3 linked regions of the [Eubacterium] eligens ATCC 27750 genome follow. The protein of the gene in region 1 interacts with the protein of each later gene in a pairwise test. Links are inferred from orthologs where the notes say so. Each region holds a gene or a part of one and is shown on either strand. Other genes may lie near its edges.

Region 1 (4,276 bases):
AGTTACTGGTATAATTTCATTGTCGGAATTCAGAGTAATACTTCCAGAAGCTTCCGTTGAAATACGCTGATTGAAGCGTCTGTCACATTCTGATGCAATGCTTGCAAAAACATTAGTCGATATTTTATAGTATGCTGATGAAAAATCAGAAGCTTTATATCCGATAGTTTCTATATTAATATTCTTCCAGACTACCCGGTTCTGCGTTGACGGGTCTATGGTATAAAGATTAAATAAAATATCTTTATAAGAAGAAAAATCTATTACAGCACCTTTTGATGTAAAAGGCGCTATGAGAATGTATCCATTCTTGGATGCAACAACAGAGGAAGGCATTTCGTAGCTGACATTATCTATGGATATTTCAATTGAAATCGGCCCGCCTACGGGAATATCAGATATTAACATAATACAACTCCCTTACAATAATAATTAAATATAGAATATCATAAAATTGCTGATTAATAAACGAAAATATGTTATATTTTTTGACATAGGGAGGAGATGTTATGAGTTTTACACATTTGCATGTGCATACTGAATATTCATTGCTGGATGGCTCCAGTAAGATAAAAGAGATTACTAAACGGGCAAAGGAACTTGGCATGGACAGCCTTGCAATAACTGACCATGGTGTGATGTATGGTGTTATTGAATTTTACGAGGCGGCTAAGAAGGCAGGAATCAAGCCTGTTCTTGGCTGTGAGGTGTATGTAGCGCCGGGGTCAAGGTTTGATAAAGGCGCAGGACAGAGTGAGGATAAATATAATCACCTTGTATTGCTGGCAGAGAATAACACCGGATATCAGAATCTTATGAAGATAGTCTCAAAGGGGTTTACAGAAGGCTTTTACTATAAGCCGAGAGTAGACAAGGAAGTGTTAAGGGAATATCACGAGGGAATTATTGCTACGAGTGCGTGTCTTGCAGGTGAGGTGCAGAGATATCTGTCAAGAGGCATGTATGAGACTGCAAGAGACGCTGCCCTTGAACTTCAGGATATATTCGGAAAGGGAAATTTCTTTCTTGAATTACAGGATCACGGAATAGCAGAACAGCACTATGTCAATCCACAGCTTATGCGTATGCATAATGAGACCGGAATTGAACTGGTATGTACGAATGATGTTCATTATACTTATGCAGATGATGTAGATGCACATGATATATTATTATGTATACAGACAGGTAAGAAGCTTTCTGATGAAAACAGGATGCGATATGAGGGTGGACAGTTCTATTTAAAGTCAGAGGAAGAGATGGCGGAATTGTTCAAATACGCACCGGAAGCAGTTGAGAACACTCATAAGATAGCAGAAAGATGTAATGTTGAGATAGAATTCGGAGTTACAAAGCTGCCAGCATTTGATGTGCCTGAAGCATATGGAAAAAATTCATGGGTGTATCTTAATGCTTTATGTTATGAGGGATTAAAGAAGAGATATCCGGACAAGACCGCAGATATATGTATTGAAGATATTATAGAGCAGGCAAAAGCATCAATAGTTGCAGACAGAAAAGATGTTGTTATAAAAAGGGCAGAGGATTCGAATGATATATTCCAGAGACTTTCTTACGAGCTGTCAGTTATCTATTCAATGGGATATGTCGATTATTTCCTGATTGTGTGGGATTACATTAATTATGCCAAGACACATGATATTCCGGTTGGACCCGGACGAGGCTCAGCGGCGGGAAGTCTTGTGTCATACTGTCTTGGAATAACAACGCTTGACCCTGTTAAATACAATCTTGTATTTGAACGATTCCTGAATCCTGAGCGTGTGTCCATGCCCGATATTGACGTGGACTTTGCACCAGAAGGCAGACAGAAGGTTATTGATTATGTTATAGAAAAATATGGTAAAGAATGTGTGTGCCAGATAATCACATTTGGAACAATGGCAGCACGAGCTGTTATTAAAGATGTCGGAAGGGTTATGGATCTTCCATATGCGATGGTTGATAACATTGCGAAGATGATACCACAGAAGGTTGGAGTTACGATTGACAGTGCAATGAATGGTGACGCAGACAGGGACATTAAGCCAAATGCTGAGTTTAAGGCATTGTATGAAGCTGATGAGACAGTGAGAGATCTTATAGATAAAGCAAAGAGACTTGAAGGACTGCCAAGGCATGCTTCAGTTCATGCCTCAGGTGTTCTTATCAGTCAGAAGGATGTTGGAGAGTATGTTCCGGTTGCAGTTGGAGCGGATAATGTCAAGGTTACTCAGTTTGAGGGGCCTACTCTGGAGCATCTGGGATTGTTAAAATTCGACTTTTTAGGTCTTAGAAACTTAACTGTAATCCAACAGACTGAAAAATGTGAACAGCAGATTGACCCTGCATTTTCGGTGGATAATATACCATATAACGATAAGGCTGTATTTGAATGTATAAGTCAGGGCAAATGTGCAGGTATATTCCAGTTAGAGAGTGGCGGAATGAAAAACTTCATGAAAGAGTTAAAACCGGATTGTTTAGAGGATTTAATTGCCGGTATATCGCTTTACAGACCGGGACCAATGGATTTCATACCACAGTATATTAAAGGAAAAGAGAACGCGGGAAACATAACCTATGAATGCCCGCAGTTAGAGCCAATCTTAGAGCCGACATATGGCTGTATGGTTTATCAGGAGCAGGTTATGCAGATTGTCCGTGACCTTGCCGGATATTCGTGGGGCGGTAGTGATAATGTGCGAAGAGCAATGGCTAAGAAAAAGCTTGATGTAATGGAGCAGGAACGTCAGAATTTCGTATATGGTAATGAGGCTAACGGAGTACCAGGCTGTATTAAGAATGGCATAAGTGAACAGACTGCCAATAAGATATATGATGAGATGATGGATTTTGCAAAATACGCATTTAACAAATCACATGCGGCATGCTATGCGGTTGTGGCATACCAGACAGCATATCTGAAAGTACATTTTCCTGTACAGTATATGGCATGGCTGATATCAAGTGTAACTGATAAAACAAGTAAGGTCGCAGAATATATTCTTGCAGCTAGAGAGATGGGAATTAGTATTCTTCCTGTTGATGTCAATAAATCAGTTGCTGATTTCGGTGTTGAAGGTAAGAATATAAGGTTTGGATTTAATGCGGTAAAGAGTATGGGAAGACCTACAATTACTGCGATTATTGAAGAAAGAACCAATAATGGCGATTTTCACTCCATGCAGGATTTTATTACAAGGATGGCAGGGGTAATTAATAAGAGAACAGTGGAACATCTTATACTTGCAGGTGCATTTGACACATTTGGTAATACAAGACGGGGCATGATGAATGTCTATGAGAGAATGATTGATAGTGCTGTTAAGCAGAATAAAGATGCTATTTCAGGACAAATGTCACTATTTGATTTCGCAAGTGAAGAGGATAAACAGAGTCTTGAAATGAGAGTTCCTGATATTCAGGAGTTTGAAAAGGAGGATCTGCTTGAACGGGAAAAAGAAGTTCTCGGTGTATATGTAACAGGACATCCGCTGGATGAATATACTGGTATGTGGGAGAAGCATATTTCTGCGAGAAGTACAGATTTTCTTATTGATGAGGAAACCGGACAGGCAAAGCTTATGAACGGCTCAAAGCAGACAATAGGTGGTCTTATAAGTAATATTAAGGTTATTACTACCGGTTCAGGACAGCAGATGGCGTACCTTACAATAGAAGATTTTGTTGGAAGCGTTGAGGTAATTATGTTTCCAAGAAATTATGAAAAATATAAAAGATTTTTTGATACGACCAACAAAGTATTTATTACAGGAAGAATACAGGCAGATGCCGATAAACCAGCAAGACTTATGGCAGACAGTGTTGTGAGCTTTGACAGTGTTCCAAGAAGATTGTGGCTTAGGTTTGACAGTCTTGCTGAGTATGAGACACACAGGGATGAGCTTGCTGATATTTTCAAAGAATCGGACGGTAAAGACACAGTCACAATATATTGTGTGGCAGAAAAACAGAGAATAGTGCTTCCTCAGAGTCAGTGCGTGAAGGTGACATCAGACCTGCTTTATATTCTTAAGAGTAAATATGGTGAGAAAAATGTTGCTACAACATAAATTTTAATTAACATTGGTAAAAAATTATCAAAAAAAGAAGATTTTTCTTTTATAATGTGGTAACATAAAACAGAAAATAATATTAAGAGATAAGAAAGGGGAAGTTATGGCAAAGGAAATTAAAACAATCGGCGTATTAACAAGTGGTGGAGATGCTCCAGGCATGAATGCTGCTATCCGTGCAGTTGTAAGAACTGCTT
Region 2 (2,981 bases), 1.4 Mb from region 1 along the record:
TTGGCGGTGAGGAACTTATTCCTAAGATCCAGAACGATAACTGGTTCGAGTTCGACGTTGTTGTTGCAACTCCAGATATGATGGGTGTTGTTGGTCGTCTTGGTCGTGTACTTGGTCCTAAGGGATTAATGCCAAACCCTAAGGCTGGTACAGTTACTATGGATGTAACAAAAGCTGTTAATGATATCAAGGCTGGTAAGATCGAGTACAGACTTGACAAGACTAATATCATTCACGTGCCAATTGGTAAGGCTTCATTCACAGAGGAGCAGTTATCAGACAACTTCCAGGCTATTATGGATGCAATCGTTAAGGCTAAGCCATCTTCACTTAAGGGAGCTTATCTTAGAAGTGTAGTTCTTACTTCTACTATGGGACCTGGTGTTAAGTTAAGCACAGCCAAGTATGTGGGTTAATCAGATTTTTGATTAAAAACGGTTGACATTAATATATTTTGATAGTATACTATCAGCTTGTGAGCAGCGTTTTGCTGTTAACATAATATTTTGCCGTAGACAGCAGGTCCGGATTCAGTATTACTGATGACGGTTAAAGGTAACACGCCTACCGAGGATTTAAGGATTTGATTAATTATTCCCTCTCTGTCTTAGGCAGAGAGGGTTTTGTTTGTAGGGAAACTATAGACGAATAATCTTCACTTAGGCAAAATCGCTTCTATATGAAGCAAGAATCTAACAGGAGGTAATTATTCATGGCTATTTTAAAGAATGTAGGCCTTAAGACATCTACTATCGATGAGATCAAAGATAACTTTGATGGCGCTCAGGGCGTTGTTGTAGTTAACTACAGCGGTCTTACAGTAGAGCAGGATACACAGCTTCGTAAGCAGTTAAGAGAAGCTGGTGTAGTTTATAAGGTTTATAAGAACACTTTAGTAAAGAGAGTTGTTGCTGGAACAGAGTTCGAGCCAATCGCTGATACTCTTGAAGGAACTAACGCTATTGCATTCTGTAAGACAGATGCTACAGCACCTGCAAGAATCTTAGCTAACTTCGCTAAGACAGCTGATGCTCTTGAGTTAAAGTGTGGCGTTGTTGAAGGAACATTCTACGATGCAGCAGGTATCGCTACAATCGCTACTATCCCTTCAAGAGAGGAACTTCTTTCAAAGTTACTTGGAAGTATCCAGTCACCTATTACAAACTTTGCTCGTGTTATTAAGCAGATTGCTGAGAAGAACGAGGAAGTTGCTTAATCAGTTTAACACTGAATTAACTATGAAAGCAGCATAGATGCTCTTTCAATTTTAGAATAATATTAAAAAGGAGATTATAATAATGACAACACAGGAAATCATTGAAGTTATTAAAGGTTTATCAGTATTAGAGCTTAACGATTTAGTTAAGGCTTGTGAAGAAGAATTTGGCGTATCTGCAGCAGCAGGCGTTGTAGTTGCAGCAGCAGGTGCTGGCGCAGCAGCAGCTGAAGAGAAGACAGAATTTGATGTAGAGCTTACAGAAGCTGGAGATCAGAAGGTTAAGGTTATCAAGGTTGTTCGTGAAATCACAGGTCTTGGATTAAAGGAAGCTAAGGACGTTGTTGATGGCGCACCTAAGGTTGTTAAGGAGCAGGCTTCTAAGGAAGAGGCTGAGGAAATCAAGAAGAAGCTCGAAGAAGTTGGAGCTAAGGTTACTCTTAAGTAATTCACTTGATTGTTCTAATGAATATAATAAGAAAGACAGCGGGCCTTCACGGCTCCTGTCTTTTCTTTTTTCTATAAATCACATCTTTATTTTATTATGCCAGCTATGGTAGAAACACTATTATCTTTATACAATTCTAAATATTCATGGAAATTTTTTAAAAATCCCTTGACATATATATATCTTTGATGTACTATGGACAATGCACTATTGTGGTAAATTGTGCTTATTCTTTGCACATTTACTGATAATGTAATATATTAATGTGAAGAAAACTAAGGGGTGAAACGTCAATGGAGAAAAACAGATTACGCCCAATAACGTCGGGCAAGGCAATGCGTATGAGTTTCTCAAGACAGAAAGAAGTTCTTGAGATGCCTAACCTTATTGAGGTGCAGAAGGATTCTTACCAGTGGTTTTTGAATGAAGGCTTGAAAGAGGTCTTTGATGACATATCTCCAATTGCAGACTATAATGGAAGATTAAGTCTGGAATTCGTAGATTTTGCGTTATGTGAAGACGAAGTTAAGTATTCAATTGAAGAGTGTAAAGAAAGAGATGCTACATATGCAGCGCCTCTTAAGGTTACAGTAAGACTTCATAACAAAGAGACAGAAAGCATCAGCGAGCATGAGATTTTCATGGGAGACCTGCCATTAATGACTAAGACAGGTACATTTGTAATTAATGGTGCTGAACGAGTTATTGTCAGCCAGTTGGTACGTTCACCTGGTATTTATTATGATATACAGAAAGATAAGTATGGTAAGATTTTCTTGTACAGCTGTCAGGTAATTCCTAACAGAGGTGCATGGTTAGAGTATGAAACAGATGCTAATGATATATTCTATGTTAAGGTTGACCGTAATAAGAAGGTTCCTATTACTGTTCTTATCAGAGCATTAGGATTTGGTACTAATGCGGAGATTCTTGATATTTTTGGTGAGGAACCTAAGCTTCTTGCTACTATGGAGAAGGATACTTCTACTAACTATCAGGAAGGTATTCTTGAACTTTATAAGAAGTTAAGACCAGGAGAACCATTATCTGTAGAGAGTGCTGAAGCACTTATTTCAGGTATGTTCTTTGACCCAAGAAGATATGATCTTGCACACGTAGGAAGATATAAGTTTAATAAGAAGCTTTCTTTCAAGAGCAGAATTACAGGACAGGTTCTTGCTGAGGATGTTGTTGATGAGAACGGAACTGTTATTGCAACAGCAGGTGAGAAGCTTACAAGAGAATCAGCACAGGCTATTCAGGATGCAGCTGTTCCTTCAGTATTCATTACTGTAGAAGTTAAGGCTGCTGATGGTA
Region 3 (3,087 bases), on another replicon or contig:
TGATGACAGGACATGAAGCATAAGGTGTTTGCTTCCGTTGCACTGGCAACGTAAAAACTTTGCATTTACTCTTAAGCATAGAGGATAATCAAGCCAGACGGGTGAGAAGCCTGTGATTTTGGTGGCAAAGCACCATAATGAAACCAGTTTTTAAAGATTTGAGTTATTGAGGAACCTTCGGTGGGAAGGTTCCTCTTTTACATTAAGGAGAATTATGAAGTATAAAATACAGAATACAAGAATGCTGAGTCCAACAGAATTATTAACGATATTGTGTAAAAGTGCAAAATTGTATTCAGAGTATGCAGATACTACTTTATTATTTATATTTAGAGAAAAAAAGTCAGATGTATATGATTATTATGAAGTAAGATATGGAAAAAATAATTTTATGCATCTGGCAGGAATTAAAAGCGAAACATTGAGTGCGACAGCATTTTATGAGGCTTGTGAAAAGCAAATAATAAAAAGAGAAGATTGTAAACCAAGAAGAGATTCAAATACTATGTATGCAAAAGCAGCTGTTATGGAACAGATGTTGAATTTGCGAAACAGCAAGTGTTATAAGATAGGCGCAAAAGATTTGGTGACGCGGTATAATGATTTTGAAATGGCTACAGGTAATGAATGTGGAGTAATCGGGTATGATTCAAGGATAAAGAAAAAAGGAACGCAGATTGTGGACAATACCAAAGTCCCGATTCCAACTACATTATTGAATAATCCTATTACAGCTTATTGTACAAGACCACAGAAAATAATGTTTATTCTGCAGAAATATGAGGGAGAGAGTACATATAATAAATTATTTTATGAAATAAAGAAAGACTTGTTTCAAACAGAGAAAGAGTTCTTTTCAGATGAATTAAAAAAATTAATAACAATGTAGTATCAACTACAATTAAAATATCGTATAGAATAAGGAGGACACATTTACATGAAAGAGTTAAGTAACAGATCAGCAAATTTTACAGACTCTGTCATCAGAAGAATGACAAGAGTTGCTAATAAATATGGTGCAGTTAATTTATCACAGGGATTTCCTGATTTTGACCCACCAAAGGCTATAACAGACAGGCTTGCAAGAGTTGCAGGCGAAGGACCTCATCAGTATGCATTGACATGGGGAGCTAAGAATTTCAGAGATGCAGTTGCTAAGAAATATGAACATTTTTCTGGTGTTAAGATTGACCCTGAGACAGAGATTGTTGTCACATGCGGAAGTACAGAGGCAATGATGGCTACAATGCTTAGTATTATTAATCCGGGTGACAAGGTTGTAATATTCTCGCCTTTTTATGAGAATTACGGTGCAGATACAATTCTTTCAGGCGCAGAGCCGATATATGTTCCATTAGTTCCACCAGAATTTCATTTTGATAAGGAAAAGTTAGAAGATGCATTCAGACAGGGCGCTAAGGCATTAATTCTGTGTAATCCTTCCAACCCATGCGGTAAGGTGTTTACAATGGAGGAAATGCAGACAATTGCTGAACTTGCTAAGAAATATGACGCATATGTTGTTACAGATGAAGTGTATGAGCATATTGTGTATGCACCTAATAAGCATATTTACATGCAGTCGCTTGAGGGCATGAGAGAAAGAACGATAGTGTGCAATTCGCTGTCTAAGACATACTCAATAACAGGCTGGAGATTAGGTTATGTTATTGCTAACCCACAGATAATCGACAGAGTTAAAAAGGTACATGATTTCCTTACAGTTGGTGCAGCCGCACCATTGATGGAGGCAGCAGTTGTGGGATTAGAGTTTGGTGATGGCTATTATGATGAACTTGCCGCACATTATGCACATATGAAAGAGGTATTTGTAGGCGGTCTTAAGAAGCTGGGATTAAAATACACAGACCCACAGGGGGCATATTATGTGCTTGTTGATGTGAGTGAATTCGGAGTTAAAGATGATGTGAAGTTCTGCGAATGGATGGCACAGTTCGTTGGTGTGGCGGCAGTTCCGGGGTCAAGCTTTTTCAGGGAAGATGTGCATAATCTTGTTAGATTTCATTTTGCAAAGCAGGACGATACACTTAATGAAGCAATAAAGAGACTGGCAACACTTAAAGAAAAAGCGATTAATGCCAAGAATGTGGACTGGAGATAATTCATGGAAATATACTTAAAACCGATAATTTCAGCGTGTTATGTGTTCCCGGTTCTTGCCGTGCTTTTCACACTGCCATATATAATATACGAATATCATAAATATGGCTCAATACTTGTAATAAGAACAGGGGTTGTGTACACATTTATATTCTACATGCTTACCTCATATTTTATGACAGTGCTTCCGCTGCCTCCGATTGATTCAGTGACACCGGATTCGGCATGTATGCTGTTGGTGCCATTTGACGCAGTAAGAAGAGTTGTTGCTACTGTGAATATTACTTTATCGAATCCGGCAACATATATTAATCTGTTCAAATGTGGTGACTTCTGGCAGATTGCTTTCAATATTCTGCTGTTAGTGCCATTTGGTGTGTATCTGAGATACTATTTTAAGAGAAAATGGTGGCAGGTGCTTATAATGTCATTCTGCTACAGCCTGTTTTTTGAGCTTACGCAGTTGTCAGGCTTGTATGGAATATATCCTTATCCATACAGATTCTTTGAAGTGGACGATCTGATATGTAACACACTTGGAGGAATGGTGGGCTTCTGGGTTGCGCCGGCGGTTGTTTTCATGCTTCCAAAGCGTGACAGAATGGATGAGGTTGCTTACAACAGAGGACAGATTGTGTCGGAATTCAGAAGAATAATAGCATGGGCGTTGGATATGCTTGTGATAATGGCTCCGGTTGCCGTATTTTTTGCAATAGATAAAGAAAAGTTTATGAATGCTGTGTACGATGTAAGATATCTGGTTGTCATAGCTGTATATATAGTTATTGCATTTACAATAGTTACAGCAGTTACTAAGGGAAGAACTATAGGCAAGGCACTTGTTAATATAAGACTAGTGAGGGCAGAGAGCAAGAAAAGAGATAATAAGGCTGCTGATTACGAAGCTGAGAATATTGAGGCTGATACTCACAGGAGAGTGAATGTTTTCAGGCTTATGGGAAGATA

The links.
Region 2: the proteins of EUBELI_RS08085 (region 1) and rplL interact in binary tests that used the Escherichia coli proteins (3 or more experiments, as listed by UniProt). The link is inferred for [Eubacterium] eligens ATCC 27750 from one-to-one orthologs.
Region 3: the proteins of EUBELI_RS08085 (region 1) and EUBELI_RS13110 interact in binary tests that used the Escherichia coli proteins (3 or more experiments, as listed by UniProt). The link is inferred for [Eubacterium] eligens ATCC 27750 from one-to-one orthologs.

Annotation. Positions count from the first base shown.
Region 1 is NC_012778.1:1,739,997-1,744,272, reverse strand. What follows is about bases 161-4,276. They hold EUBELI_RS08085 (DNA polymerase III subunit alpha), read left to right. Parts: upstream 161-509; coding sequence 510-4,076; downstream 4,077-4,276. Other genes in these bases: pfkA (6-phosphofructokinase), read left to right, coding at 4,183-4,276; EUBELI_RS08090 (PilZ domain-containing protein), read right to left, coding at 161-408. Also shown: more of EUBELI_RS08090, read right to left, coding at 1-160. UniProt on the Escherichia coli protein: DNA polymerase III is a complex, multichain enzyme responsible for most of the replicative synthesis in bacteria. This DNA polymerase also exhibits 3' to 5' exonuclease activity. The alpha chain is the DNA polymerase catalytic subunit.
Region 2 is NC_012778.1:309,266-312,246, forward strand. The notes cover bases 161-2,981. They hold rplL (50S ribosomal protein L7/L12), read left to right. Parts: upstream 161-1,298; coding sequence 1,299-1,664; downstream 1,665-2,981. Other genes in these bases: rplA (50S ribosomal protein L1), read left to right, coding at 161-416; rplJ (50S ribosomal protein L10), read left to right, coding at 713-1,216; rpoB (DNA-directed RNA polymerase subunit beta), read left to right, coding at 1,958-2,981. In the rest of the region: more of rplA, read left to right, coding at 1-160. UniProt on the Escherichia coli protein: The binding site for several of the GTPase factors involved in protein synthesis (IF-2, EF-Tu, EF-G and RF3). Is thus essential for accurate translation.
Region 3 is NC_012780.1:570,315-573,401, reverse strand. What follows is about bases 103-3,029. They hold EUBELI_RS13110 (pyridoxal phosphate-dependent aminotransferase), read left to right. Parts: upstream 103-937; coding sequence 938-2,122; downstream 2,123-3,029. Other genes in these bases: EUBELI_RS13105 (VanZ family protein), read left to right, coding at 2,126-3,029; EUBELI_RS13115 (PBECR4 domain-containing protein), read left to right, coding at 215-889. Outside these bases: more of EUBELI_RS13105, read left to right, coding at 3,030-3,087. UniProt on the Escherichia coli protein: Shows aminotransferase activity with methionine and histidine as substrates, and to a lesser extent also with phenylalanine.